DNA from 3 places in the Paraburkholderia sp. EG287B genome. Region 3 is predicted to be linked to each of the others. Evidence: predicted binding sites of a transcription regulator. Region 3 holds the regulator's gene; each other region holds the start of a gene.
What was found. Region 3 encodes LexA, which represses DNA repair genes until DNA is damaged. Its sites were predicted from a motif close to ACTGTATNNNNATACAGT; they were not measured.
Positions count from the first base shown of each region.

Region 1 (10,036 bases), on a different contig from region 3:
CGCACGGCAAAGCCGGCGGCGAAGCCGAGCAGCGTGAAGATGAAGCCGGCCGTGGGATTGACGCCGGAAAAGAAGCTCTTGCTGATGAAGGCCGCGAGCGATCCGGCCAGGTAAAAGTCGTACCACTCGAACACGGTGCCGAGCGACGACGCGAAGATCACGCGTTTTTCGTCGCTGGTCATCGGCGCGTGCGAGACTTGTCCGCCAACGGTTGCCATAGATGTCTCCAGTATTGATATGCGTGTGGTCCGTCGGGCAGGCGATTCGTAGACCCGCGGTCCTGCGGAGCATTATTGGAATGGAAACTTACGGGCTTCTGACGCGCGTGTGGGTTTCCGAGTGACGTATCGGAGTGGGGTTTAATCGGTTATGTTCGCGAATACGCAGGCAAAATCGCGCATGTCGATTTGAACATCTTCTAAAGTTCGCTCTTTGATTCCCGTGCCGCGGATCGGATAAGGGTAAGTCCCATCCCGGTTTCTGACGCGATCTGTCAGTTTCGCAGTGATTTCGCCGTGAAAGCGCCGTCGATGCCGCTCAGGCGTGCGCGCGCAGCCGCAGCGTCACGCGCACGAGCGTGCCGGCGAGGCGCGGCGCGTCTTGATAGACGTGATCCTCGATGGCGAGCGTGCCGCCGTGCATCGTGGCGATCTCGCGCACGATCGCGAGCCCGAGCCCGCTGCCTTCGCCGTCGCGCCCGAGAATGCGGTAGAAGCGCTCGAGCACGCGCTCGCGCTCGGCGGACGGAATGCCCATGCCGGTGTCTTCCACCTCGAGATGGACCGCGCCCGCCGCGGGCTCGGGCCGCACGCGCACGGTGATGCGTCCGCCCGCGGGCGTATAGCGGATCGCGTTGTCGATGAGGTTCGAGAGCATCTCGCGCAGCATCACCGGGTTGCCGTCCACTTCGATGCGCGCCGCCGCTTCGCCATCGTCTTCCTCGCTGTCGCAGGCCGTTTCGGGGCCTTCGTAGCCGAGGTCCATCTGTTTGGCGAGCGCCGGCTGCACCCAGTCGCGCACGGCGTGGCGTGCCACGTCGGCCACGTCCACGGGCGTGAAGACCTGTCCGGACATGCGGTTTTCCGCGCGCGCGAGCGCGAGCAGCTGCGTGACGAGCCGCGCGGCGTGCTCGGAGCTCGTCGCGATCTGCTCGAGCGAGCGGTGCACTTCGGCGGGCGCGTTCTGGCGCAGCGCGAGCTCGGCCTGGGTGCGCAGGCCCGCGAGCGGCGTTTTCATCTGATGCGCGGCGTCGGCGATGAAGCGCTTTTGCAGCTCCATGTTCTGTTCGAGCCGCGTGAGCAGGTCGTTGAACGAGGTGACGAGCGGCTCGATTTCGGGCGGCGCGCGGCGCGCTTCGAGCGGGGATAGATCGTCGGGCCGACGCATGCGGATGTTCGACTGCAGCGCGTGCAGGGGCGCGAGGCCGCGCGAGAGGCCGAACCACACGAGCAGGATCGCGAGCGGCAAGATCACGAACTGCGGCAGGATCACGCCCTTGATGATGTCGTTGGCGAGCTGGCGGCGCTTGTCGAGCGTTTCCGCGACCTGCACGAGCACGGGTTGACCTTGCCGGTCGTCGGCGCCGGGATGCTTCGGCTCCACCGTCGTGTAGGCGACGCGGATGTCGATGCCATGCAGCGTGTCGTCGCGGAACTCGACGAGGCCCGGCGGCGGGCGGTCGTCGTCGTGCGGCAGCGGCATGTCGCGATCGCCGCCGATCAGCTCGCCGCGGCTGCCGAGCACCTGATAGAACACGCTGTCGACGTTATCGGCGCGCAGGAAGTCGCGCGTGGAGGCGGGCAGCGTCAGCTCGGCCACGCCGTTCACCGGCTGGATCTGGCGCGCGAGCACATAGGCGTCGGTCTCGAGCGCGCGGTCGAAGGGGCCATTGGCGATCGACTTCGCCACGAGATACGTGACCGCGATGCTCATCGGCCAGAGCAGCAGCAGCGGCGCGAGCATCCAGTCGAGAATCTCGCCGAAGAGCGAGCGCGGGCGCGCCTCGGCGGCGGCTTCGGCTTCGTCGGGCGGGGCGAACGGATTGGCGTAGCGGGCGTCGCGCGCGTCGTCGTCGAGGGCATCGGCCGCGAATGCGGTCGCGCCCGGGGCGCTGTCGCCGGCCGAACCGGCCACGCCTGCGGCGCCCTTGGGCGGCACGGCGCGCGCGATGGGAGGACGCCCGGCCATCGTCGATCCCGCCTACTTGAAGTAGTGGCTGGCGGGCATCGCCGGCGCGGCGTCGGGCGTGCCGGCGGGTGTCTGGCTTGCGCCGGCCTGCGTGTCCTTCGCCTCCTTTTCGAGGCAGTAGCCGAGCCCGCGCACGGTCACGATGCGCACGCCGCCCGCTTCGATTTTCTTGCGCAGCCGGTGCACGTAGACTTCGATGGCGTTGTTGCTGACTTCCTCGCCCCATTCGCACAGGTGGTCGACGAGCTGCTCCTTCGAAACGAGCCGCCCGAGCCGCTGCAGCAGCACTTCGAGCACGCCCAGTTCGCGCGCGGAAAGGTCGAGCACCTGGTCGTTGATGCGCGCAATGCGCCCCACCTGGTCGAACGCCAGCGCGCCATGCCGCACGACGGTCGGGCCGCCGCCCGCACCGCGCCGCGTGAGCGCACGCACGCGCGCTTCGAGCTCGTTGAGCGCGAAGGGCTTGGCCATGTAGTCGTCGGCACCGAGGTCGAGGCCTTTGACGCGCTCGTCCACGCTGTCGGCGGCGGTGAGGATCAGCACGGGCAGGTTGGAATTGCGCGCGCGCAAACGGCGCAGCACCTCGAGGCCCGGCATTTTCGGCAGGCCCAGATCGAGGATCAGGAGGTCGAACGACTGCATCGACAAGGCGGTATCGGCATCCACGCCGCTACGCACGTGATCAACGGCATAGCCTGATTGGCGGAGTGATCTCACGAGCCCGTCCGCGAGTATGCTGTCGTCTTCGGCAATGAGGATTCGCATGTTGCGCCAGCGTCGCCTTCGAGGCGTTTTGACCTCGTAGTCAGGCTCGTAACACCCGCGCCGCGCCGCGTCCTTGAAGGCGCGGCCAGGCGACGCGCGGCGGTCTCCCGAAATTCGCGGTTCTGGATCGCCAGAAAGGCTTGCCAAAACCACTGTTTTTTTATACAGTGTCTGCGTTCGTGTGCATTAGCCCGAATGAGGCGTGCGCAAGGTCACGAGACGCCGTTCATCATAGCAAAGGACGATTCATGGAAGATAGCAAGAAAGGCTCGGCTGGGCTGACTGCTGAAAAGAGCAAGGCGCTGGCCGCCGCGCTCGCGCAGATCGAAAAGCAGTTCGGCAAAGGGTCGATCATGCGACTCGGCGACGGCGAAGCGGTCGAGGACATCCAGGTAGTCTCCACCGGTTCGCTCGGCCTCGACATCGCACTCGGCGTGGGCGGTCTGCCGCGCGGCCGGGTGGTCGAGATCTACGGTCCGGAATCGTCGGGCAAGACCACGCTCACGCTGCAGGTGATCGCCGAAATGCAAAAGCTCGGCGGCACGGCGGCGTTCATCGACGCGGAACACGCGCTCGACGTGCAATACGCCGCCAAGCTCGGCGTGAACGTGCCCGAACTGCTCATCTCGCAGCCGGACACGGGTGAGCAGGCGCTCGAAATCACCGACGCGCTGGTGCGCTCGGGCTCGATCGACATGATCGTGATCGACTCGGTCGCGGCGCTCGTGCCGAAGGCCGAAATCGAAGGCGAAATGGGCGACTCGCTGCCGGGTCTGCAGGCGCGTCTGATGTCGCAGGCGCTGCGCAAGCTCACCGGCACGATCAAGAAGACGAACTGCATGGTGATCTTCATCAACCAGATCCGCATGAAGATCGGTGTGATGTTCGGCAACCCGGAAACCACCACGGGCGGCAACGCGCTCAAGTTCTACTCGTCGGTGCGTCTGGACATTCGCCGCATCGGTTCGATCAAGAAGAACGACGAAGTGATCGGCAGCGAAACGCGTGTGAAGGTCGTGAAGAACAAGGTCTCGCCACCGTTCCGCGAAGCCGTGTTCGACATTCTCTACGGCGAGGGCATCTCGCGTCAGGGCGAAATCGTCGACCTCGGCGTGCAGGCCAAGATCGTCGACAAGGCGGGTGCGTGGTACAGCTACAACGGCGAGCGCATTGGCCAGGGCAAGGACAACGCACGCGAATTCCTGCGCGAGAACGCGGACATTGCTCGCGAGATCGAAAACCGCATCCGCGAATCGCTTGGCGTGAGCACGATGCCGGACGGCGTCAAGGATTCCGGCGAAGTCGAAGTCGCTGACGAAGAGTAAGTCCACCAGGCTCTCGTAGATAAGGCAAGTTGATGCGCAAGGGCGGGTCACCCACGTCCTCGCCTTCCGGCGAGCAGGCTAACCCGCGAGCGGGTTCGCCTGCGGACAGGGGCGCCGAGCGGCGCTCCGCCGACAAGCCTGCCGACTCGCGCACGAGCCGCTCAAGCCATTTGAGCCGCGACGCCCAGCCGGGCGATCGCGGCTTTGCGCATTCTGGCGCCGCGTTTTCCTCGCCCACCGATCTCAGCGACGATGGCGGCGCGGTCTTCGAAGTCCCGTTCGAGGCTTTCTTCGACGGGGCGGATGAAGCGGCGGCAAACCTGCCGCCAGAGCCGCTGTCCGAACCAACATTCAAGCGATCGCGTCGCGCGCCTCTCGAAACGGCGCGCGAATCCAGCGCACCGCAAGGCGACCAATACGAGCGCAGCTCGGCCAGCCGCGCCGCACGCGCCAGCGAGCGCGAAAAGTCGTCCACGGCGAAGCAGCGCCCCGAGCGCTCCCTCAAGGGCCGCGCGCTCGGCTATCTATCGCGCCGCGAATACAGCCGCGCCGAGCTCTCGCGCAAGCTCATGCCGTACACCGAGGACGCCGACGCACTCGAAGTGCTGCTCGACTCGCTCGAACGCGAGGGCTGGCTCTCCGACGCGCGCTTTGCCGAAAGCGTCGTGCACCGGCGCGCGTCGCGCGTGGGGGCGGGGCGTATCGTCAGCGAACTCAAGCGCCATGCGGTGGGCGAAGCGCTCATCGAAGAGGTGAGCTCGCAACTGCGCGAGACCGAGCTCGTGCGTGCCCGCACGGTCTGGCAGAAGAAGTACGGCCAGTTGCCAGAGACGCCTGCCGAGCGCGCGCGTCAGGCGCGCTTTCTCGCGGCGCGCGGCTTCTCGATGTCGATCATCGGCAAGATCCTCAAGGGAATCGACGAAGACTGGTCCGACAACTGAGCCGGCCGTCTCGAAAAATCCACGCAGGCAAGTCCCCGCCCGGCCTGTGTGTTCGCGGCTGTCTCAAATACCCGGTATGTTAAAATCACGAGGTTTTCCAATCCGGTCTTACCTTTAGCATGCCGCTTTCTCCGCCCGTGCCCCGCCAGTTGCGCCATCAGCGCGCCATCCGGGCGGTTGCCTATGAGCGCGAAGACGGCCTGTGGGACATCGACGCGTGCCTGACCGACCACAAGCCACGCGACGTGCCGCTCGCCGCCGGTGTCCGGCCCAATGGTCTGCCGATCCATGAACTCTGGCTGCGCATTACGATCGATCGCAAGCTCAACGTCGTCGACGCCGAAGCGTCGTCCGACTGGGTGCCTTACGACGGTCAGTGCCAGAACGCCAATCCCGCCTATCGGGCCCTTATCGGGCTCAATCTCCTCGACAATTTCCGCCGTGAAGCGGGCCGGCTCCTCGCCGGCACGGTCGGCTGCACACACCTCACAGAAATGTTGGGCGTTTTGCCGACCGCTGCGATCCAGGCGTTCGTCGGGGCAGTGTGGGACACATCGAATGGCTCGCCGGGCGAAGCGCCCGGACCGGAACTCGGCAAGACCGCCGGAGGCAATGAGGCCGCCGGTGAAAAGCCGCCCTTCCAGCTTGGCCGCTGCCATGCGCTGCGGTTCGACGGGGAGGCGGTGAAGCAGTTTTATCCGCGCTGGTATGGCCATGTGCCGCGTTCAATCGCACGCGGCGCGGAAACCCCCAGCGTGCGCGACAGCCGGAGCCCGGGCCAAGAGGGCAGGGCCGACGCCGTCTCGCATGAATAACAACAGCGGAATCGAAGTTCACTCCAACTCTCAGACTGAAGGAATCACGCATGAAGATTCACGAGTACCAGGGTAAGGAAATCCTGCGGAAATTCGGAGTCGCGGTCCCGCGCGGCATCCCGGTGTTTTCGGTGGATGACGCGGTCAAGGCCGCTCAAGAGCTGGGCGGTCCGGTTTGGGTCGTCAAGGCGCAGATCCACGCTGGCGGCCGCGGCAAGGGCGGTGGCGTGAAGGTGGCCAAGACGATCGAGCAAGTCCGCGAATACGCGAACCAGATCCTCGGCATGCAGCTCGTCACGCACCAGACCGGTCCGGAAGGCCAGAAGGTCAACCGTCTGCTGATCGAAGAAGGCGCCGACATCAAGCAGGAACTGTATGTCAGCCTCGTCGTTGATCGCGTGTCGCAAAAGATCGTTCTGATGGGTTCGAGCGAAGGCGGCATGGACATCGAAGAAGTCGCCGAAAAGCACCCGGAACTGATCCACAAGGTCATCGTCGAGCCGTCGACGGGTCTGCTCGACGCCCAGGCCGACGACCTCGCCGCGAAGATCGGCGTGCCGGCTGCTTCGATTCCGCAAGCCCGCGCCATCCTGCAAGGCCTGTACAAGGCATTCTGGGAAACCGACGCTTCGCTGGCTGAAATCAACCCGCTGAACGTCTCCGGCGACGGCAAGGTCATCGCGCTCGACGCGAAGTTCAACTTCGACTCCAACGCGCTGTCCCGTCATCCGGAAATCGTCGCTTACCGCGACCTGGACGAAGAAGATCCGGCCGAAATCGAAGCCTCGAAGTTCGACCTCGCGTACATCTCGCTCGACGGCAACATCGGCTGTCTCGTGAACGGCGCAGGCCTCGCCATGGCGACGATGGACACCATCAAGCTGTTCGGCGGCGAGCCGGCCAACTTCCTCGACGTGGGCGGTGGCGCCACGACCGAGAAGGTCACCGAAGCGTTCAAGCTCATGCTCAAGAACCCGGGCCTGAAGGCGATCCTCGTGAACATCTTCGGCGGCATCATGCGCTGCGACGTGATCGCAGAAGGCGTGATCGCTGGTTCGAAGGCCGTGAACCTGAACGTGCCGCTCGTCGTGCGCATGAAGGGCACGAACGAGGACCTCGGCAAGAAGATGCTGGCCGAATCGGGCCTGCCGATCATCTCGGCAGACAGCATGGAAGAAGCCGCGCAGAAGGTCGTCGCGGCTGCCGAAGGCAAGTAATTTTCACCGGACACGAATGGCGGCGTGCCGGCGCGAAATCCGCAACGCAAGGCGCGGATGACGCGACGCGCGACGCCAAACGAAAAGAGGTCAATACATGTCGATTCTGATCAACAAAGACACCAAGGTCATCACGCAGGGCATTACCGGCAAGACCGGTCAGTTCCATACCCGCGCGTGCCGTGAGTACGCAAACGGCCGCGAAGCGTTCGTCGCTGGCGTGAACCCGAAGAAGGCCGGCGAAGATTTCGAAGGCATTCCTATCTACGCGAACGTGCGTGAAGCAAAGGACGCCACCGGCGCGACCGTTTCGGTCATCTACGTGCCGCCGGCAGGCGCTGCCGCTGCGATCTGGGAAGCCGTCGAGGCCGACCTCGATCTCGCGATCTGTATCACGGAAGGCATTCCCGTCCGCGACATGATCGAAGTCAAGGACCGTATGCGCCGCGAAGGCCGCAAGACGCTGCTCCTCGGCCCGAACTGCCCCGGCACGATCACGCCGGACGAGCTGAAGATCGGCATCATGCCGGGTCACATCCACCGCAAGGGCCGCATCGGCGTCGTGTCGCGTTCGGGCACGCTGACGTATGAGGCGGTTGCCCAGCTGACCGCGATCGGCCTCGGCCAGTCGTCGGCAGTCGGTATCGGCGGCGACCCGATCAACGGTCTGAAGCACATCGACGTCATGAAGATGTTCAACGACGATCCGGATACGGACGCCGTGATCATGATCGGCGAAATCGGCGGTCCGGACGAAGCGAACGCCGCCGAGTGGATCAAGGACAACATGAAGAAGCCGGTGGTTGGCTTCATCGCGGGCGTCACGGCGCCTCCGGGCAAGCGCATGGGCCACGCCGGCGCGCTGATCTCGGGCGGTGCGGATACGGCCGACGCGAAGCTGGAAATCATGGACGCGTGCGGCATCAAGGTGACGCGCAACCCGTCGGAAATGGGTCGTCTGCTGAAGGCGATGCTGTAAATTCGAAATGCGCCGCCACTCGTGCATCATGTATGCGCGGGCGGCCGGCGTTTTTTGATATGCTTGCGGAATCCTTTCACGAGGTTTCCGAACAAAAGCGAGGGAGCCAGTCATGGCCTCCTCGCTTTTTTATTTGGCTCGCCGCTTGAGCCGCCCATCCTGAGTCACGGCTGAGTCTTCGTCTCCATGCTCGAGTTTTTCGCGACGCTCCATTGGGGCGCTGTCATCCAGATCATCGTCATCGACATCCTGCTCGGCGGCGACAACGCCGTGGTGATCGCGCTCGCCTGCCGCGATCTGCCTGCGCAGCAGCGCATGCGCGGCATCCTGTGGGGCACCGCCGGCGCGATCGCGCTGCGCGTGGTGCTGATCGCGTTCGCCGTGGTGCTGCTCAACGTGCCGTTCCTCAAGTTCACAGGCGGCCTGCTGTTGCTGTGGATCGGCGTTCGGCTGCTCGCGCCCAGTCAACTCGAGCACGCCAACGTGAAGCCTGCCGAGCAGCTGATGGGCGCAATCAAGACGATCATCGTCGCCGATGCGGTGATGAGCCTCGACAACGTGGTCGCGATTGCGGGCGCTGCCGAAGCGGCCGATCCGCGCCATCGCATCGCGCTCGTGATCTTCGGGCTGATGGTGAGCATTCCGCTCATCGTGTGGGGCAGTCAGCTCGTGCTCAAGCTGCTCGACCGCTACCCGGTGATCGTGACGCTCGGCGCGGCGCTGCTCGGCTGGATCGCGGGCGGGCTCATCATCAACGACCCCGCCGGCGACCGCTGGCCGCTGCTCGATACGCCCGCGGCCGAATACGGCATGAGCGCGGCGGGGGCCGTGTTCGTCGTCGCGCTCGGGTCGTGGCTCAGGCGCCGCAACGCGCGGCGCAGCCAGGCGCAGGGGCCGCAGTCGCACTGAGCGCGCAGGGCTGTGCCATAGCGCCTGGGCCATCCGGCCGACTGCTGCGCAAAGCGGGCCGCCGATACGATCAAGACGCCTGTTCACGACTGTGAGCAGGCGTTTCTTGTTTCAGGAGCCCTGACGATGACCGTATCCGCCCTTCCCATGAGCCCGCCGCCGCGCAACGGCTGCGCGTGTTTTGCAGCCAGACTGTCGCGTCTCGCTGGCGTTGCCGCGCGCTGGACCGCGCGCGGCTTCACACTGATCGAACTGATGATCGTGCTCGCGATCGTCGGTGTGATCGCCGCCTACGCCATTCCCGCGTACCAGGATTACCTCGCCCGCAGCCGCGTGGGCGAGGGCCTTTCGCTCGCGTCTTCCGCACGCCTTGCCGTGGCGGAGAACGCCGCGAGCGGCAACGCCTTCGGCGCGGGCTACACGGTGCCGCCCGCCACCCGCAACGTGCAGTCGCTGCATATCGACGATACGACCGGCCAGATCACGGTTGCTTTCACCTCGCGTGTGGCGCCGGTGGGCAGCAACACCATCGTGCTCGTGCCTTCGGTGCCCGACAACGCCGATCAGCCCACCGCGCGTGTCGCGCTCGCGCAGGGCGGCGTGCAGGGCGGCACGCTCACGTGGGAGTGCTTCGCTGCCGGCAAGACGGCTTCGTCGCTGGGCGCGCCCGGCACGGGCCCGTCGCCGGCGGACGCCGCCACGCTGGCGGGCAATCTCGCGCCGCCGGAGTGCCGCGCATAAGGTTTGCGCACAGGTGCGGGGGCAACGGTGAGCGCCTTCGAGCGCATTCGCGCAGCGCACGCCGATGCGAGCCAACCGGCCGCAACCGCACAGCGGGGGAAAAGTTTTGTATAGTGCCCCGTTGCTGAACGCCCCCGCCCAACCATGCCTTCCAATT
Region 1 is NZ_JBFRCG010000005.1:153,685-163,720, forward strand. It holds gene AB4Y40_RS10265 (MFS transporter) at 1-218, opposite strand, end outside; gene AB4Y40_RS10270 (sensor histidine kinase N-terminal domain-containing protein) at 538-2,187, opposite strand; gene AB4Y40_RS10275 (response regulator transcription factor) at 2,200-2,952, opposite strand; gene recA (recombinase RecA) at 3,201-4,277, shown strand; gene recX (recombination regulator RecX) at 4,310-5,218, shown strand; gene AB4Y40_RS10290 (DUF2889 domain-containing protein) at 5,338-6,033, shown strand; gene sucC (ADP-forming succinate--CoA ligase subunit beta) at 6,084-7,250, shown strand; gene sucD (succinate--CoA ligase subunit alpha) at 7,348-8,229, shown strand; gene AB4Y40_RS10305 (TerC family protein) at 8,416-9,138, shown strand; gene AB4Y40_RS10310 (pilin) at 9,265-9,879, shown strand; gene AB4Y40_RS10315 (PglL family O-oligosaccharyltransferase) at 10,024-10,036, shown strand, end outside.
Region 1: a site for LexA is predicted at 3,104-3,121, ahead of recA (recombinase RecA). Genes of this name have one in related genera too.

Region 2 (10,036 bases), 420 kb from region 3:
ATTCCCGACGCCGAAGCGGCCACGCGCGAGATTTCTACGGCACTCAACAGCGGCCGCCACACCACGACGTTCACGCGGCTCTACACGCTGCCCGAAGGCGGCGCGTTGATCGACTCACCGGGCTTCCAGGAGTTCGGCCTGTATCACCTCACCGAAGGCAAGCTGGAGCGCGCGTTCCCCGAGTTCCGGCCGCTGCTCGCGCACTGCCGCTTCTACAACTGCCATCACCTGCACGAGCCGGGCTGCGCAATTCTGGAGGCCGTCGACGACGGCCGCATCGCGCCCGAGCGCCAGGCGCTGTACGCGCAGCTCATCCACGAGATCAGCCAGGTCGTGCGCTGACGCGCCGCCTGCCCGCAAAACGCCTATGCTCAAGCTCGTGCGCGCGCCGAATCTGCTGATCGCCCAGCACTGGATGAACATCCTGGCGACGGCGGGCGTGCCCTGCGAGCTGCACAACCGCTACCTGAGCGGCGCGATGGGCGAGATTCCGGCCGAGCAGTGCGCCCCCGAACTCTGGCTCGTGGATGAGCGCGACGAAAAGCTCGCCCGGCGTCTGATCGACGAAGCGGTGAGCGGCCCGCCGCCGGGCTCGCCGACGTGGCGCTGCGCGCGCTGCGGCGAGGTGCTCGAAGCGCAGTTCACCGTGTGCTGGAATTGCGGACGCGATCGCGACGTGCGCGACGAGTGACGTCAGGTGCTGACCCAAACGAAAATGGGCCGCTGGAAGCGGCCCATTTGCATTCTTACGACTCAGCGCTGCGCTGCGGCGCTCAGAGCCAGACGGCGATCGTCAGCATGAGCAGCAGGATCATCCACAGGATCACGGCGCGCCACACGAGGCCCACGGCCGATTGCAGCGTGCGCGGCGTGCAGTCGTCGCCCACCGTGTACGGACCGCCCTCGCCCGGCTGCGCGAGCACATCGACGCTGGACTGCTCGGCGAGCGGGCCAGAAAGCCGCGCGCCCAGCGCGCCGCTGCCGGTGGCGAGCAGCACGCCTTCGTTGGTGTCGGGCCACTGGTTCGTGTGGTTGCGCCAGGAGTAGATCGCGTCCTCGAAGTTGCCGACGATCGCAAAGCCCAGCGACGTAAGGCGCGCCGGCACCCAGTCGATCACGAAAAACACATGCTGCGCGAAGTTCGAGAAAGCCTCGGTGCGGTCCTCGGCCGGACGCGCCCACTCGCGCGCGAGGTATTCGGCGATGCGGTACAGCACGGCGCCCGCGGGCCCGATCGGCACGAGAAACCAGAAGAACACGCCGAACACGTGCCGGTGCGAGGCGATCACCGCGTGAATCAGCGTGTGGCGCACGATCTCGCTCACGGGCATGTCCACGGCGTCGATGCCGGTCCATTCGTGGAGGATTTCACGCGCGCGCGGCACGTCGTCGTTGTTCAGCGCGAGATGGATATCGGTGAAATAGTGGCTGAACTGGCGAAAGCCGAGCGTGAAGTACACGACCACCACGTTCCACAGGAACGCCAGCACGAAGCTGATGTGGTACAGCACGTAGTAGACGAGCGCCGTGGCAAGCGTCCACGGCAGCACGACCACGAGCCAAGCGATGAGGCCATGTTTCTGCTTGCCGGCGTCGAAGCCGTGAGCGGCCCACTCCGCATTGAGGCGCACGAGCGCCATGACCGGATTTTTGGGCGACAGCGCCCGCACCTGTTCGATGACGAGAGCCAGCAATACGGAAAAGAAGGTCATGCGACGCGCCGTGCAGATCGGGTTGCGAAAGGGGTTTTATGAAAGTGTTGCAACGATATCACAGGGCCAGATGTGCCTGACCATCGCCGGCAATTCGGGCGGCAAACTCGCAACAGTGCACGGCGGTGCTTGCACGCGCCGTCAGACGTGTTACGCGAGCAGGAAACGGTAGAAGTTGCGCAGCATGCCCGCCGTCGCCCCCCAGATGAAGTGCGAGGACCCGACGCCGGAAGCGATGACGGGTTCGGGCACGTTGGGGTCCGGCGAATGGCGGTCCGGATACGGCATCGCATAGAAGCGCCGCTCGCCGCCTTCCCAGCGGAACACACGCACCTGGTGATGCACCGGGTTCATGAGAAAGCTGAGCGGCACCTCGAAGATGCTCGCCACTTCGAGCGAGTCCGCCGCGAGACTGAACGGCTCGTGCACGAGACCGACCACGGGCGTGACTCTGAAGCCCGTGCCGGTCAGGTAGTCGGGCAACGCGCCGAGCACCTCGACGCGCGCGGGGTCGAGATTCACTTCCTCGTGCGCCTCGCGCAGCGCGGCGGCGATGGGCGTAGGGTCGGAAGGTTCGCGGCTGCCGCCGGGAAAGCTCACCTGGCCCGCGTGATTGCTGAGGTTGTCGGCGCGCTGGGTGAGCAGCACGGTCAGGCCGCCCGGGCGCATGGCGATGGGCATCAGCACGGCGGCCTCGCGCGGATCGCGCATCTCGAACAGACGGGCTTCCTGGGGTTCGGGGTCCCACGGCAGGCGCTGCTCGAAGCGCGTGCGCAAGCCGGCGGCGGTCAGGCGTTCCGCGGCGACCTGCGGAAGGCTCGCGCCCGTCGATTCGATCGGCAGGCTTTCGGGTTCAAATACTGGGCGGATCAACGGGCGTCCCGGATGACACGTACACGAGATTATTTTGCGGCCAAAAAGAAAAAAGCACCCCGGAGGGTGCTTCTTTCTTACAGCTTTTACGCCTGGTCGGCCGGAGCAGCTGCGCGGTCTTTCGACACCAGCTTTTCCTTGATACGTGCCTTCTTGCCCGACAGGTTGCGCAGGTAGTACAGCTTCGCGCGACGCACGTCGCCGCGACGCTTCACCACGATGCTGGCCAGCAGCGGCGAGTACGTCTGGAACGTACGCTCGACGCCTTCGCCCGACGAGATCTTGCGCACGATGAACGACGAGTTCAGGCCGCGGTTACGCTTCGCGATCACGACGCCTTCGTATGCCTGAACCCGCTTGCGGTTACCTTCAACCACGTTCACGTTGACGATCACCGTATCGCCGGGAGCGAATTCGGGGATGGTCTTCTCGCCCAGCACGCGCTGGATTTCTTCCTGCTCGAGTTTTTCAATCAGATTCATGGATTGACTCCGTATGCCATCTTGTCGGCGTTCGTACCTGTGCAGGGTTGCCTGCACTACGGCCCCGATAGAGGATGGATTCACAACTGGCGCCGTTCACGCATGAAGCGGCACCGCCTTTTGCGCCCCTTGTCGCGCACGCCCGAAGCCTTACGCTTCGTCCGCGCCCTTCGCGAGACTAGCGAGCCACGCCTCGTCGGCCCGGCTCAACATCTTGTTCTTTCTGGCCCGCGCGATCAGATCGGGCCGCTTGTTCCACGTGTTGCGCAACGCCTCGCGGCGACGCCACTGCTCGATTTCCGCATGATGGCCGCCAAGCAGCACATCGGGCACGCGCACGCCGTCGTATTCCTCGGGGCGCGTGTAATGCGGGCAGTCGAGCAAACCGTCGACGAAGCTGTCCTGCACCGCCGAAAGCGCATCGCCCAGCACGCCCGGCAGGTTGCGCACCACGGCGTCCATCAAGGCCATCGCGGGCAATTCGCCCCCCGAGAGCACGAAGTCGCCGAGGCTCACTTCTTCGTCCACGCAGCGGTCGACGAGACGCTGGTCGATCGCTTCATAGCGGCCGCACAACATCACGAGGCCCGGCTCCTGCGCGAACTGCATGACGCGTTCGTGCGTGAGCGGCTTGCCTTGCGGCGACATCAGCAGCACACGCGGGGCGCTCACGCCGGCTTGCGCCTGCGCGGCCTGCGCCGCGTCGATCGCCGCTTCGAGCGGCCTGGCCAGCATGACCATGCCGGGGCCGCCGCCGTAGGGGCGGTCGTCGATCGTGCGGTAGTTGTCGGTCGTGAAATCACGCGGATTCCACGTGCGCAACGTGTAACGCTGCTGCTTCGCCGCCCGGCTGGTAATGCCCCAGTCGGTCAGCGCGCGGAACATCTCGGGAAAGAGCGTGACGACATCGAACTGCATCGCTCTCTCCGTTCAGCGAAATTGAATCAGGGCGCGCGGCGGGGTTGCCACAGCACAGCGTTGCCGCGGTGCCTAGTAGTCGGCTTCCCAGTCGACGACGATACGCTTCGCCGCCAGGTCCACCGTCTTTACGAACACGCCCACGAACGGGATCAGGCGCTCGCCGGTGGCCGGCTTGCCATCCTTGTCTGTGGACGCGTACGTGACACGCAACACCGATTGCGCGCCATTGTCGATCAGGTCGGCAACCTTGCCGAGCTCGACACCCGCCTCATTGGCGACATCGAGGCCGATCAGGTCGACCCAGTAATATTCATCGGCTGCGGGCGCCGGGAATTCGGCCCGGCTCACGTACACGCGCGCGCCGCGCAACAGCAGCGCGGCATCGCGGTCGTCCAGGCCCGAAAGCTGGCCAACGACGCTGTCACCATGAACCTTGGCGCTCACGCGCACCGCGGAATGACGCTCGCGATGCGCCTGACCCTCGCGGCCCTTGAGGAGCCACCAGCGCCTGGCGGAAAGCAGCGCGCGGCCGTCCTGCGCGTGCGGCGCGATTTTCAGCCAGCCCTTGAGGCCATAGGCGTCGATCACGGCACCGACTTCAACGGCGTCGGCCGGCCAGCTCGCTTCGGTTTCGGCGCGCAGACTCTCACCTGCGGGCGCAGCTTTCGCGGCGCTCTCGCGTGCAGGCTTGCGCACGAACGCGCCAAACGACGGCGCGCCGCGGGCGGCGGCCTTGCCGGCGCCGCCGGTCGCAACTTCGGGCGCCCCGCGTTCCGACGCGTCGTTCGCCTCTACGGCAGATTTGGCGTCATGCGCGGACATCGGCACCCCTTGCGACCAGCTTGATATTGCATACGCGGATCATGCAGCGCGTACGCGGGCAAAACACGGACAACAGACTGAAAAGACGCTTAATGACTTAAGCAGCCGGCGCAGCGGCGGCGGTCTTTTGCGCTTCCTTCACGAGGCGCTCGACGGCCGGCGACATTTGCGCGCCGTTTTCCTTCCAGTACGTCACGCGATCTTGAGCGATACGCAGCGTTTCACCCTTGGTAGCGACCGGGTTGTAGAAGCCCACGCGCTCGATGAAACGGCCGTCGCGACGGTTGCGCGAGTCGGTTGCGACGATGTTGTAGAACGGGCGCTTCTTCGAGCCGCCGCGTGCCAGACGGATGATGACCATACTAAAATCCTTGAAAACCGGGGGTTCGGGACTACTGAAACATGCGATTATAGCCCGAAACCGGAGGCATAACAAACACTTAACGGGAAATTGCGCGCCGGCGCGCAGAAAGCGGCAAGACACAGCGGTCAAACTGCGGCCCATGCCCACGACGGGCGGGCCCTGGAGCGAATTGTGGCGACTTTCAGACGACTCGTGCAATGGCCGCGTCGCGGTGGCGGCCGCGGCATGGGTAACGGCTCGCTTTTCCCAGTGTCTCGCGAGACGGCCAGACGCCTGGCAGCGGCATGGCTCGTCCTTGCCGCCGCCCTGCTCGCGGCACCGCTCGCTCACGCGGCGCTTCCGATCGACCGCATCAAGCTGCCACCGGGCTTCCACATCGAGGTGCTGTCCGCCGACGTGCCCGGCGCACGCGAAATGACGCTGTCGGGCAACGGCACCCTCCTGTATGTGGGGAGTATGGGCGGTGACGTCTACGCACTCGAACTCAGGGACGGCAAGGCCATCAAGCGCCATATCGTGGCCTCGGGACTGACGATGCCGGTGGGCGTGGCCTGGCGCAACGGCGAATTGTATGTCTCGGCGGTGTCGTCGATCGTGCGGCTCGACGACATCGACCGCCATCTCGACGATCCGCCCAAAGCCGTCGTCGTCACGGATTCGCTGCCCAGCGAGCACCACCACGGCTGGAAGTTCATCGCCTTCGGCCCCGACGGCAAGCTCTACGTGCCGCAAGGCGCGCCGTGCAACGTCTGCCTGCCGGCCAGCGACCCGCAGCGCGTGCACTTCGCGATGATCGGGCGCATGGACCCCGACGGCTCGCACTACGAGACTATCGCCCGCGGCGTGCGCAACACGGTCGGCTTCGCGTGGCATCCGCAGACGCACGAACTCTGGTTCACCGACAACGGCCGCGACATGCTCGGCGACGACATCCCCGACGACAAGCTCAACCGCCTCGCGCATGGGGGCGCGGACTTCGGCTTTCCCTATTGTCACGGCGGCAACGTCGCCGACCCCGAGTTCGGCGCAGGCCATCCGTGCAGCGCTTTCACGCCCCCGGTCCTCAAACTCGGCGCGCATGTGGCGTCGCTCGGCATGCGCTTCTACACCGGTTCGATGTTCCCGGCCGACTATAAGAACAGCATGTTCATCGCCGAGCACGGCTCGTGGAACCGCAGCAAGAAGGTCGGCTATCGCGTGGTGCGCGTGAGCGCCAACCCCGACGGCACGAACGCGCACCAGGAAGTGTTCGCGCAGGGCTGGCTCAACGCCGACGAAACCCAATGGGGCCGCCCCGCCGACGTGCTGCCGCTGCCCGACGGATCGCTCCTTGTCAGCGACGACTATGCGGGCGCGATCTATCGCGTGACCTACACGAAACCGTGACGCGGGCAGGCATGGTGCCGGGCATAAGCGTGCGCTTGTGCTGCAAGCGCGGCGTGCGGCATACAATGCCCGGCGGCCCGTGTGTGTTTGACGTAATGCGCTCATGACGGCCGAACGCCCACGTTTCGCCCGAGCCCATGCCCAACGACAAGAACCCCGCACGCTTTCGCTCCAAGACGCTCACCGCCGCCCTCGCCTTCCTGTTTGGCAGTCTCGGCGCACACCGCTTCTATCTATACGGCCCACGCGACGTGTGGGGCTGGGCGCATTTGCTCGGCACGCTCATCGGCCTTCCGGGCGTGATGCTGCTCGTCGCCACCGAACGCGCGTCGATTCCCGGCTGGGTGCTCGCCGTGATCGGCGCGGTGTCGGTCATCTCGGCGTTTCTGGCGGCGATCGTCTACGGGCTGCGCCCCGACGCCAAATGGGACGCGCAGTTCAACGCCGCGTTCGTGGAGCAAGGCCGCACGAGCCGCTCGGGCTGGACGGTGATCTTCGTCGTGATCTTCTCGCTGCTGATTGGCGCGTTCCTGCTGATGACGGGACTCGCACTTTCGTTTCAAACGTACTTCGAGTCGCAGGTCGAGGCCGCGAAGGCGATCTCGCAGTAAATCGCGCCGTAAATCGCGCAGTAACGGCTCAGAACAGGTCGAGCTGCGGCTTCTCGCGCACGGTCTTCGACTGCACGAACGCCGACATGTCCAGAATGCCGTGACGCCGCTCGTTGAGCCCGAGGCGCCGCACGGCATTGTGAAAGCGCTGCTTGAGCAGGTCGGCCCATAGCCCCGTGCCCTTCATGCGCTGCGAAAACGCCGACTCGTAGTCCTTGCCGCCGCGCATATCGCGCACGCGGCTCATCACGCGCTCCGCACGCTGCGGGAAGTGCGCCGCCAGCCAGTCCTGGAACAGCGGCGCGACCTCCCATGGCAGGCGCAGCACGATGTAGCTTGCGCTTGTCGCACCGGCCTCGGCGCAGGCTTCTAGCACGCGCTCCATGTCGGGCTCGGTCACGAACGGGATTACGGGTGCGATGCTCACGCCCACCGGCACACCGGCTTCAGCTAGCGTGCGGATGGTGCGCAGCCGCCGCGCGGGTGTCGCCGCACGGGGTTCGAGCGTGCGGGCGATATCGGCGTCGAGCGTGGTGATCGTGATTGCCGCCATGAACTGCTTGCGCGCGGCCATCGGCGCGAGGAGGTCGAGATCGCGCTCGATCAGCGAGGATTTCGTGATGGCCGCGAACGGATGCTGCCGTTCGGCCAGCACTTCGACCACGCGGCGCGTGATGCGCAGGTCGCGCTCCACCGGTTGCCAGGCGTCGGTATTCACGCCCAGCGCGATCGGCTCGGGCTCGTACGACGGCTTGGCGATTTCCCGCGCGAGCAACTCCGCCGCATTGATCTTGGCGTAGATACGGCTCTCGAAATCGAGCCCCGGCGAGAGGCCGAGATAACTGTGCGTGGGCCGCGCGAAGCAATAGATGCAGCCGTGCTCGCAGCCTCGATAGGGATTGAGCGACACGTTGAACGGAATGTCCGGCGACTGGTTGCGCGTGAGGATGCTTTTCGCGCGCTCTTCGAACACTTCGGTGCGCAGCCTGGGCTCGCCCGTTTCATCGCCATGGTCCCCGCCGCCGCCCGTCTGCTGCCAGCCGTCGTCGAACGCTTCGCGCTGGTCGACTTCGTAGCGCCCTTGCAGGTTCGTGACCGCCCCGCGCCCCTTGCGCGCCGTGGGCGGCGCAACGGGATACCAGGCGTCGGGATCGGGGTGATGGGAGTCGGTCACGGCTTAAGCGGAATAGACAAGGAAACGCGGATCGATACTGTATAAATATACAGTATCGATCCGCGTTGTCGAGTCCTAAAAACGGGGCGCTTTCAGCCGCCACAGTGACCCTCGTCATTCCCCCACGGCGATGGTCAGCGTCTCCTTGATCTCTTCCATCACCACGTAGCTCTTCGACTGCACGGCGCCCGGCAGTTGCAGCAGGATGTCGCCGAGCAGCTTGCGGTAGTCCGCCATCTCGCCGATGCGCGCCTTGATGAGATAGTCGAAGTCGCCCGAGACGAGATGGCATTCGAGCACCTCCGGGATCTTCTGCACCTCGCGGCGGAACTGGTCGAACATGTTGCCGCTCTTGTGGTCGAGCGTGATCTCCACGAACACGAGCAGCGCCGCACCCAGCACCGTGGGATTCACGCGTGCGAAGTAGCCCGTGATCACGCCGTCGCGCTCCATGCGCTTGACCCGCTCGATGCACGGCGTGACCGAGAGCCCGACCTGCTCTGCGAGGTCCTTCATGGCCATGCGGCCGTCCTCCTGGAGCAGCTTCAGGATGCGGTGATCGAGCCGGTCGAGCGCGCGGACCGGTTGGCGCTGCGTTCTCATGATTTCTTCCCGAAAATCTGAAAAATACGATAACAAAACCTGGACGTACAACAATAGCATAGCTACAAATACTGGCTACACCCGAAATTTCATGCCTTCTTCCCTATCAGTGCCAAAACACGACTTCCAGGGTCCAGGCAACGCGGCGTAGCTCAACGAATCTATATGGAGCAGCTATGCGAGTCGTCGTGTTGGGCAGTGGTGTGGTCGGTGTGGCCAGCGCCTGGTATCTCGCCCGCGCGGGCCACGAAGTCACGGTGATCGACCGCGAGGCCGGTCCCGCGCTCGAAACCAGTTTTGCCAACGCCGGCCAGATCTCGCCGGGCTACGCCGCGCCGTGGGCCGCGCCGGGCGTCCCGCTCAAGGCGATCAAGTGGATGTTCGAGAAGCACGCGCCGCTCGCCATTCGTCTGGACGGCACCAAATTCCAGCTGCAATGGATGTGGCAGATGCTGCAGAACTGCACGGCCGAGCGCTACGCGCTCAACAAGGGCCGCATGGTGCGCCTCGCCGAATACAGCCGCGACTGCCTGCAGGCGCTGCGCGCCGACACGGGCATTCAGTATGAAGGCCGCACGGGCGGCACGCTCCAGGTGTTCCGCACGCAGCAGCAGTTCGAAGGCGCGGCGAAGGACATCGCCGTGCTCGAAGACGCGAACGTTCCGTACGAACTGCTCACGGCCGCCGAACTCGGCCGCGCCGAACCCGCGCTCGCCGCGGTGTCGGGCAAGCTCACGGGCGGCCTGCGGCTGCCCGGCGACGAAACCGGCGACTGCCAGATGTTCACTACGCGCCTTGCCGCCATGGCCGAACAACTGGGCGTGAAATTCCGCTACAACACGCCGATCGATGGTCTCGCCATGCGGGGCGACCGGATCGCGGGCGTGCAATGCGGCAGCGAGCTGGTGCGCGCCGATTCGTACGTGGTCGCACTCGGCTCCTTCTCGACGAAGCTGCTCGCGGGCCTCGTGAAGATTCCAGTCTATCCGCTCAAGGGCTATTCGATCACGGCGCCGATCGTGAATGCGAGTGCCGCGCCGGTTTCGACCGTGCTCGACGAAACCTACAAGATCGCGATCACCCGTTTT
Region 2 is NZ_JBFRCG010000002.1:483,666-493,701, forward strand. It holds gene rsgA (ribosome small subunit-dependent GTPase A) at 1-342, shown strand, start outside; gene AB4Y40_RS04945 (DUF2007 domain-containing protein) at 368-691, shown strand; gene AB4Y40_RS04950 (CobD/CbiB family protein) at 774-1,712, opposite strand; gene AB4Y40_RS04955 (CoA pyrophosphatase) at 1,863-2,585, opposite strand; gene rplS (50S ribosomal protein L19) at 2,672-3,067, opposite strand; gene trmD (tRNA (guanosine(37)-N1)-methyltransferase TrmD) at 3,218-3,985, opposite strand; gene rimM (ribosome maturation factor RimM) at 4,058-4,810, opposite strand; gene rpsP (30S ribosomal protein S16) at 4,908-5,171, opposite strand; gene AB4Y40_RS04980 (sorbosone dehydrogenase family protein) at 5,481-6,560, shown strand; gene AB4Y40_RS04985 (NINE protein) at 6,698-7,171, shown strand; gene AB4Y40_RS04990 (PA0069 family radical SAM protein) at 7,200-8,345, opposite strand; gene AB4Y40_RS04995 (Lrp/AsnC ligand binding domain-containing protein) at 8,460-8,948, opposite strand; gene AB4Y40_RS05000 (D-amino acid dehydrogenase) at 9,125-10,036, shown strand, end outside.
Region 2: a site for LexA is predicted at 8,382-8,399, ahead of AB4Y40_RS04990 (PA0069 family radical SAM protein). Genes of this name have one in related genera too.

Region 3 (10,036 bases):
GCGCACGAACTGGCTCCAGTCGAGTGTCGCCGTCTTGAGAAAGGTGGCGGCAAGCGGAATGAGCACCACGAGGCTCAGGTAAGCCACCGTGATGCCGAGCGTCAAGCCGAAGCCAGGCAGCGCACTGGGCTTGCGCAATCGAAACGTTGTCATGCTCATCGTCCAGACATGGGTTGCGCGATTCGTGCGTTGCCAATTCGCGCCGAAAAGCGCGCCCGTAGGCGCGCTTCGTTGTTATGCGGTCACGTCGTTATGCGGACCGCGTACTGCCCGACAGCTTTACTGCGGCTGATAGATCGAATCGAACACGCCGCCATCTGCGAAATGCGTCTTCTGCGCGTTGGGCCAGCCGCCGAAGGTGTCGTCGACCGTGTAGAGCTTGAGCTTCGGAAACTTCGCCGTGAGCGCCGCCGGGACCTTGTCCGAACGCGGACGGTAGAAGTTCTTCGCGGCGATCTCCTGGCCCTCTTCGCTATAGAGGAACTGCAGGTAGGCCTCGGCCTCCTTGCGCGTGCCCTTCTTGTCGACGACCTTGTCCACCACGGCGACCGGCGGCTCAGCCAGAATGCTCACGGAGGGCACCACGATCTCGAACTTGTCCGGGCCGAACTCCTTGAGCGAGAGAAATGATTCGTTCTCCCATGCAATCAGCACATCGCCGATGCCGCGCTGCACGAAGCTCGTCGTCGCGCCGCGCGCGCCCGAATCGAGCACGCCCGCGTTCTTGTAGAGCTTCGCGACGAAGTCCTTCGCCTTCTGCTCGTTGCCGCCCGGCTGGTGCAGCGCATACGCCCACGCCGCGAGATAGTTCCAGCGCGCGCCACCCGAGGTCTTCGGATTCGGCGTGACGATCGAGACGCCCGGTTTGGTCAGATCGTCCCAGTCCTTGATGTGCTTGGGGTTGCCCTTGCGCACGAGGAACACGATGGTCGACGTGTACGGCGAGGCGTTGTCGGGCAGACGCTTTTGCCAGTCCTTCGCGACGATGCCCTTGTTGGCGAGCGCGTCGATGTCCCATGCCAGCGCGAGCGTCACGACGTCGGACTGCAGGCCGTCGAGCACCGAGCGCGCCTGTGCGCCCGAGCCGCCATGCGACTGCTTGATGGTGAGCGTTTCGCCCGTCTTCGCCTTCCACTGCTTGATGAAGGCTTCGTTGATGTCCTGGTACAGCTCGCGCGTCGGATCGTAGGAGACATTGAGCAGCGAGGTATCCGCGTGAGCGGCGATGGGCGCCATGGCCGCCATCGCCGTGACCCCGACGAGCGGCGCAACGCCGATGACCAGTTTTGCCGCCAGTGTTTTCAGCCAGCCCGCGCGCCCCGTATGTGTCGTGCCCATCTATCTGTTCTCCGTTCTCGTGTGTGCTCGTTTGCGCTCATTGGTGAGTTGCAGCTAACGATGGAGGCCAGTCTAGCGATCCGCTTACATTATTAAAAATGATGTTTTCTCATTTTTTAATACGCAAAAGTGGTAAGGGCAGAGGAAGTCGCTGCTGGAACGCGGTTTCATCCGCGCAAACACGGGAAAGCGGCCTGATGGCAACGCTCAGTCGATGAACTTCAAGTAACACTTGAAAAGTGGCGAGTACTGTATAAAAATACAGTTACCTGTTCAAACATACAGTGGCGCCATGACCAAACTCACCGCACGACAGCAGCAGGTTTTCGATCTGGTTCGCCGGGCCATCGAGCGCACGGGCTTCCCGCCCACGCGCGCCGAGATCGCGGCGGAACTCGGCTTCAGCTCGGCCAACTCCGCGGAGGAGCATCTGCGTGCGCTGGCGCGCAAGGGCGTGATCGAACTGGCTGCGGGCGCCTCGCGCGGCATCCGTCTCGTGCCGGGGCCCGACGACCTGCCGCACCAGTTCACGCTCCCGCACCCGAGCATCATGCAGCTCTCGCTGCCGCTCGTCGGCCGCGTCGCGGCGGGTAGCCCGATCCTCGCGCAGGAGCACATCTCGCAGAACTACATGTGCGACCCGGCGCTCTTCTCGAGCCGCCCCGACTACCTCCTGAAGGTGCGCGGCCTGTCCATGCGCGACGCCGGCATCCTCGACGGCGACCTGCTAGCCGTGCAGAAGAAGGCCGAAGCGAAAGACGGCCAGATCATCGTGGCGCGCCTTGGCGACGACGTCACCGTGAAGCGCCTGAAGCGCCGTCCGAACGGGCTCGAGCTGATCGCCGAGAACCCCGACTACGACAATATTTTTGTCGAGGCCGGCAGCGCGGAATTCGCGCTCGAAGGCATTGCGGTCGGCCTGATCCGCCCCACCGAATTCTAAGCAATCCGTCTGCGCGTAGTTTGCGCGCAGTTCGCGCAGAGTTTGCGCACGCACCGTCTGCGCACTACCTGGAGAGAGTCATGGAACGCCTTGCCCGCCTGCTGCCCTTCCGCCAATTCGGCCGTCTTCGCCATCTCCGTGGAATCGCCTCGTGCGCGGTCCGCGAAGTGCGCGGTTCGGCTGCCGCGCTGAGCGGCTCGCTTTTCGAAGACTCGCCAGAGATGGTGGCGGCCAGCACGGCCGACCTGCCCGTGCTGCCCTCGGCCCAGCCCGCGTTTGCGCGCGTGTCGCTCAACAGCACGCTCAACACCGAACAGCCCATGCGCCGCGCGCCCGTGCGCGTCTATCAGGGCCCGTCGCGGCTCATCCTCGTCGGTACGGTCGACGCGGTTTGCCGCGCGATCGACCGCTGCATCGCCGAACAGCACAGCGACCTGCCCGCGGCGCTCGCGAAGTAAGCAGGAACGCAGCTGAAATGTGAGAAGAGGTTACGGGCGGGATCGTTTGGCCTGGTTTGCGGTCAACACCGTGTTTAAACGATTTGCCCTATGCCGATGACGGAATCTCTCTCTACCCCGCGTAAGACCCAAGGCTGGAAAAAGCCCGTCGCGATCACGGTTGCCGTCGCAATGGTGGTTGCCGCGATCGGCTACGCCTATGCGTCGCCCTATATCGCGGTGAAGCACATGAAAGCCGCCGCCGATGCGCGTGACGCCGTCGCGCTCAACGAGTACGTCGATTACCCTGCGCTGCGCCTGAGCCTGAAACAGCAGGTGGGCGAGATGCTGCATCGGCGCGTCGAGGGGCAGCACAGCAGCAATCCGCTGCTGATCCTCGGCGCCGTGATTGGCGCGGCATTGATTAGTCCGCTCGTCGATGCCTACGCCACACCGGAAGGCGTGGCCGCCCTGCTCGATGGCATGCCGCCGACGGGCAAGCCCGGCGACCGCCCGCACGCGCCGCCGCCGGCGGAATCCGGCGCGCCATCCACGCAATCGGCGGAACCGGCGCAATCGGCACCCGCCTCTGCCTCGCCACCGGCCCCGGCGGCATCCGGCAATCCCGCGCCCGAGGCCCGGCCAGTGACCACGGCCGGCTATCGCGGCCTCAACGAGTTCGCGCTCACGTGGGACCGCGGCAGTACGGGCGAGCACTACGCCGCCATCCTGCAGCGTCACGGGCTCTTCTCGTGGAAGCTCTCGGCCGTCGAGCTCGACGAAGGCAACGTCTCGAACTGAGACAGACCGGTGGTGACAGCCGAGCCAGGCCGGCTCTCTACGAACCGGCCCGCTTGATCCGCTATGCGGCGGCTTGCTGCTGCTTTTCCTCAGCCGCCGACGAACACGCCACCAGAATGCTGCACGATACGCGGTCGAGCAGCGGCGTGTTGCCCGCGCCCATCCACCAGCGCGAGAGCCCCGTGCGGCAGCGGTGGCCCACCACCACGAGGTCGGCATTCAGCTCGTTGGCCAGATTCGCGATTTCGTCGATCGGATGACCGAACGCGAAATGCCCCTGAGCGCGCACGCCGCGCTCGGTTAGCCAGTCCACGCCTTCCTGAAGGATCTCGCGCGCCGTTTCTTCGAAGCGGCCGCAGGCCACATCGGTCAGCAGGCCGGCGCTCTGCGCAATCGTCGAACGCATGTCGACGACCGAGAGCAAATGCGTCTCGGCTTGCAGATCGAGTGCAAGATCGGCGCCGCAACGCAGTGCCTTGCGGCCTTCGCGCGAGCCGTCGTAACAGAGCAGAATTTTTTTATAGCTCGCCATGATCGCTTCTCCCCGCCCGCGTGATTTGCAGGCTGTGCGATTCTCATGATGGTGCGCCGCAATTCCACATGCAAGGGCTGGAAAACGCCAGGTGTGCATCGAAAAACGCCAGATGTGTCGCGACCGCCGCACGCATCTTGCTCAGTGCTGAATGCTTGCCGTGACATGCATTTGCCCGCGTATCGTCAAACCGCTTCGAAGCGCGGCCCGACCCGCCACGCAGCAATGCACTAAAATGGGCCGCCTTGTTTCGTGCGATTTTTCGTTCGGTACTTCGAGCGACTCGCGCGATGCCCGTTCGACTCACGTTCAACCGGTCCATGCCAGCACCCGCCATCGAATTCGAGCAGGTCATCAAACATTACGGAGACAGGGCGGTCGTCAACGGCCTGTCGTTCGACGTCGTTCCCGGCGAGTGCTTCGGACTGCTCGGCCCGAACGGCGCGGGGAAAACCACGACGCTGCGCATGCTGCTCGGCATCGTTTCGCCCGATGCGGGTCGCATCAGCCTGTGCGGCGAGCCGGTGCCGGCGCGCGCACGCCACGCCCGCCAGCGCGTGGGGGTGGTGCCGCAGTTCGACAATCTCGACCCCGACTTCACCGTGCGCGAGAACCTGCTCGTGTTCGGCCGCTACTTCGGCTTGTCTGCGCGCGAAACGCGCGACCTCGTCGCGCCGCTGCTCGAATTCGCGCGCCTCGAAAGCAAGGCCGACGCGCGCGTGGGCGAGCTCTCCGGCGGCATGCGCCGGCGTCTCACGCTCGCGCGCGCGCTCGTGAACGACCCCGACGTGCTCGTGATGGACGAGCCCACCACGGGCCTCGATCCGCAGGCGCGGCATCTGATCTGGGAGCGGCTGCGCTCGCTGCTCGCGCGCGGCAAGACGATCCTCCTCACCACGCATTTCATGGAGGAGGCCGAACGGCTTTGCAATCGCGTCTGCGTGATCGAGGAAGGCCGCAAGATCGCCGAGGGCGCACCCAAGGCGCTGATCGAATCGGAGATCGGCTGCGACGTGATCGAGGTGTACGGACCGGACCCGGTGGCGCTGCGCGACGAACTCGCGGGCGATGCGAAGCGCACGGAGATCAGCGGCGAGACGCTGTTCTGCTATGTGGACGACCCCGCGCCCGTCCATGCGAAGCTGCGCCATCGCTCCGATTTGCGCTACCTGCACCGGCCCGCGAATCTCGAAGACGTGTTCCTGCGGCTCACTGGCCGCGAGATGCAGGATTAACGGCGGCTGGATTAACGGCGGCAAGATCGACGGCGGCGTACGAATCGCCAAGGACACCATGCAGACACGCACCAACAACCCGACGCCCTCGCGCCCCGAGCATGCGAGCGTGCGCGAGCCGCGCGCCGCGCTGCCTTCGAACGCCACGCACTGGATGGCCGTGTGGCGGCGCAACTATCTGGTCTGGCGCAAGCTCGCCCTCGCGTCGATGTTCGGCAATCTCGCCGACCCGATGATCTATCTGTTCGGTCTCGGCTTCGGGCTCGGGCTGATGGTCGGGCACGTCGACGGCGTCTCGTACATCGCGTTTCTCGCGGCGGGCACGGTGTCGTCTTCGGTGATGATGTCGGCGAGCTTCGAGTCGATGTACTCGGGCTTCTCGCGCATGCACGTGCAGCGCACGTGGGAAGCGATCATGCACACGCCGCTCACGCTCGGCGACGTCGTGCTCGGCGAGGTGATGTGGGCCGCGAGCAAGTCGGTGCTCTCGGGCGTGGCGATCATGGTGGTGGCGGGCCTGCTCGGCTACGCGAGCTTTCCTTCCATGCTGCTCGCGCTGCCCGTGATCGCGCTCGCGGGCCTCGCGTTCGCGAGCTGCGCGATGATCGTCACCGCGCTCGCGCCGTCCTACGACTTCTTCATGTTTTATCAGACGCTCGTGCTCACGCCGATGCTGCTGCTCTCCGGCGTGTTCTTTCCGATCGCGCAACTGCCCGCGGCCGCACAGCACATCACGCTGATGCTGCCGCTCGCGCACGCCGTTGCGCTGATCCGCCCCGCCATGCTCGACCGGCCTGTCGAGCAGGCCGGCCTGCACCTGCTGGTGCTCGCGATCTACGTGGTGGTGCCGTTCGCGATCGCATCCGTGCTGTTTCGCCGACGCATGATGCGCTGAAACGGCACCGCGAGGCGCTCAGTCCTCGTCGTCGCCCCAGGGAATATCGACGTCCGAAATAAACGCGACCGTCGCGAACGGGCCGCCTTCCTGGCGGCCGACCTTGCCGTCGGCGCGATGCCATTCCACGCGGAACATCGTCGATTGGGTCTGGGCGAGCAAACGCACCGTGCGGATCTCTTCGGGATCCGACTCCTCCACCGGGCCATCGAGCGAAACCAGCAGCGACTGCGGCCAGAGACCGTCGGCCGGGTCGTAGATGCGATCACCGTCGGGAATCGAGGTATCCGCCTCGACGCCGATGGTGGCCGAAGCCTCGACGATCATCTTGCCGAGCGCACGCAGCACCGCCGTGGCGCGGGCCGAATTGGCCTGGCGAATGGCGAGATCGCCGCGCGTGAGCGCCTGCTCGAGTTTCGGATTGGTTTTTTGCTTTGCCATGCTGGTTTTCGGGCCGGGGCCCGCTCCGTGGCGGACGGCGAACCGCCCGCTTATTACAAGAATGCCAACGCTGAACGCATGGCGCCTGCCTCGTCCCGGCGTCCCTAGAAGCCCAGGGCCACCGCCGCGAGCCCGGCGGCAATGCCGAAGAACACCACCGTCGTGCCCACGACCGCGAGCATGCGCGGCCGGAACGAGCCCGCCAGCATCGCGAACGACGGCACGCTCACGGGCGGCAGCGTCATCAGCAGCGCACCCGCGGGTCCCACGCCCATGCCGAGCGCGAGCATCGCCTGGATGATGGGGACCTCGCCGGCCGTGGGGATCACGAACAGCATGCCGACCACGGCGAACGTGACGATCCAGCCAAGGCTGCTCGTGACTTCCGGGCCGATGTGCGGGAACAGCCACGCGCGCGCCGCGCCAAGCAACAGCACCAGCACGATGTATTCCGGCACCAGCCGCACGGCCATACGCGCAAAGATACGCGCCCAGCGCACGAAGACGTTGCCGCCCTCGGCCTGCTGCTGGGCGAGTTGCGCCAACCGATCGTCGGCGGCGCGCGATTCCTCGGGCGTCACGAGCCGGTTGCAGACCCAGCCGAGGCCGAACACCATCAGCAAGCCCAGCGTGAGACGCAGCGCACTCCATTGCCAGCCGAGCACGAAGCCCATGAACACGAGCGTGGCGGGATTGAGCACGGAGTTGCCGAGCCAGAACGCGATCGCGCCGCCCGCCGACGCATTGCGCGCGCGCAGGCCCACCACCACGGGCGCGGCGCAGCAGGTGCACATCATGCCGGGCACGGCGAGCAGGCCGCCCGCCGCCACGCTGCCGAAGCCGCGCCGGCCGAGCACGCGCGCGACCCACTGCACGGGCAGGAGCGCCTGCACGCCGGAGCCGAGCAGCAGGCCGAGCACCATGGCCTGCCAGATCGCCTTGCCGTAGGCGTAGGCGTAATCGAGCGCGGCGGAGAACGAGGGGTCGGGGGCCGTGGCCGAGCCGCCCATCAGGATCGATTTGCCGATGGAGTGGGTTTCCTCGGCCGTGAATGCGCGGTGATAGTACGGGAACCACTTCACGTAGAAGAGGCCGGCCACCGCCAGCAAAATGAAAATGGGCCAGCCGTAAGACGGGGGCGATTGCGCTGGACGTGCGCTCGTCATTGTGAAAATTCTCCGGGATTGAGCGTATGGACGGCCGCCGGGCGCCGTCACGCGAGGCGTGATGGCGCCCCGGGCGGCGCATGCTGGATCGTAGTGTATGCCTTGCGAATCGCCAACGACTTTGCTGCGTTGGCGACTCGCGCGGCGCCGCGCGGCCCGGCAAAGGACAGCGCAGTTTCCCGCTTTCCCGTTAAGGGGCCGGATTGGGCTGCTGCTCGTGCAACGCGTCGATCTGCGCGAGCAGTTCGGGAGTGAGTTTGACGTCGGCGCTGGCGATATTTTCCTTCAACTGCTCGAGCGAGGTCGCGCCGATCAGGTTGCTGGTGAGGAACGGCCGGCTGTTGACGAACGCGAGTGCGAACTGCGCGGACGTGTAGCCATGGGCGCGGGCGAGTTCCACGTAGCGCGTCGTCGCGGCCACCGATTCCGGCTTGCTGTAGCGCTTGAAGCGCTCGAACCGCGTGATGCGCGCGCCTTCCGGACGCGCCCCGCCCTCGTACTTGCCCGACAGCCAGCCGAACGCGAGCGGCGAATACGCGAGCAGGCCCACGGCTTCGCGGTGCGCGAATTCGGACAGGCCGCTTTCGAACGTGCGGTTGAGCAAGCTGTACGGATTCTGGATGCTGACAATTCGCGGCAGCCCGAGCTTTTCGGCGGCGCGCAGGAACTGCGCGACGCCCCACGGCGTTTCGTTCGACACGCCGATATGGCGGATCTTGCCCGCCTTCACGAAATCGGCGAGCACGCTGAGCGTTTCCTCGATCGGCACCGTGTACGCATCGTCGAGATACGGATACATGCTGCGGCCGAACGTCATCGTGCTGCGGTCGGGCCAGTGCAACTGATACAGGTCGACGTAATCGGTCTGCAGGCGTTTCAGGCTGCCGTCGAGCGCTTCGGTCAGATTCTTGCGGTCGAACTGGTTCTGCGGCCCGCGAATGTGCTGCGGGTTGTGCGGCTGGCGCGCCGGGCCCGCAATCTTGGTGGCGAGCACGATGCGCTCGCGCGCCGCGCGATGCTGCGCGAGCCACGTCCCGATGAAGCGCTCGGTCTGTCCCTGCGTCTCCGGGCGCGGCGGCACGGGGTACATTTCGGCGGCATCGATCAGCGTGACGCCCTGCTCGAGCGCGTAGTCGATCTGCTCGTGCGCCTCGCGCTCCGTGTTCTGCTCGCCCCACGTCATCGTGCCGAGCCCGATCAGGCTCACCTTGACGTCGGTATCGCCGAGTGTGCGGTATTCCATGGAAACGTTGTCCATCAGTTCGGTTGGGGAGCGCCGAAACTACCACGACGCGGGAAATTTTTCAGGAGTTGCAGAATACGGCCGCATTTCTGCACAAGCGGCCGCATGCACTGCGGCCGGCCGCGGCGCCGCTCGGCGACAGACGTGCCAGAATCCGCACAGGCGCCTACGAGGAGCAATCGGCATGGAAAATCGACGCAGCTACGAATACATGGGCTTCGACATGACAGCCGGCGTGGACGGCGACCACGAAGCCGGCTTCTTCGTCTCGACGCAGATCATCCAGAGCCTCACGGACGCGGAAAACGGCAACGTGCCCGTCGACGGCATCGCCGCCGGCCGCTTTCCGACCCAGGACAACGCCTTCGACGCGGCCTTCGATCGCATTCGCGAGGCGATCGACAAGCGCGTGCGCGCCGCATCCTGAGCGTCGCCCCGGGGAAAAACCAGAACGGACGCAGAAAAGCAAAAGCCGGACGTCGCAATGACATCCGGCTTTCAGGCCGCCCGACTGACGGGCGGCTCAGCAACGAATCGGAAACTTCGGCGGGACTTACTGGCCGAAGAAAACCGATTGCGGGCCCGTGGCCTTCGCGTGGCTGCCCGACTGCGAAGCCGAGCCGGCGACACCGCCGTAAGCCGTTTGGGCGCCTTGTTCCTGGACGCGTTCGGCGGCCACGGTCTGGACGCTCTGGCCACGCTGCGAAGCGGGCGCGCCGACGTCCGGACGATAGAACGGTGCCGGGCCGTAGCCGCTGGCGAACGCCGGAGCGGCAACAGAAGCGGTAGCTGCGACCAGCAGCGCTGCGATGAGTTTGGTCTTCATGGTGGACTCCAATATCAGGTTCAGTTGCGGATCGGGAAGGCGCCGCGCCTGGGAGGTCAGTGCCCACGAGCTGCGTCAACGAAACTCAGTGTATACACCTACTATCGGAAAATAATCGCGATAATCCGAATTTACTATTCTCCGTTACACAACAATCCTGTCAGGCAGTTCTGACGGGG
Region 3 is NZ_JBFRCG010000002.1:65,656-75,691, forward strand. It holds gene cysT (sulfate ABC transporter permease subunit CysT) at 1-153, opposite strand, end outside; gene AB4Y40_RS03005 (sulfate ABC transporter substrate-binding protein) at 280-1,338, opposite strand; gene lexA (transcriptional repressor LexA) at 1,631-2,281, shown strand; gene AB4Y40_RS03015 (hypothetical protein) at 2,362-2,739, shown strand; gene AB4Y40_RS03020 (DUF2939 domain-containing protein) at 2,836-3,519, shown strand; gene AB4Y40_RS03025 (universal stress protein) at 3,581-4,051, opposite strand; gene nodI (nodulation factor ABC transporter ATP-binding protein NodI) at 4,372-5,286, shown strand; gene AB4Y40_RS03035 (ABC transporter permease) at 5,345-6,181, shown strand; gene AB4Y40_RS03040 (hypothetical protein) at 6,200-6,622, opposite strand; gene AB4Y40_RS03045 (permease) at 6,727-7,788, opposite strand; gene AB4Y40_RS03050 (NADP(H)-dependent aldo-keto reductase) at 7,979-9,031, opposite strand; gene AB4Y40_RS03055 (hypothetical protein) at 9,216-9,458, shown strand; gene AB4Y40_RS03060 (hypothetical protein) at 9,585-9,857, opposite strand.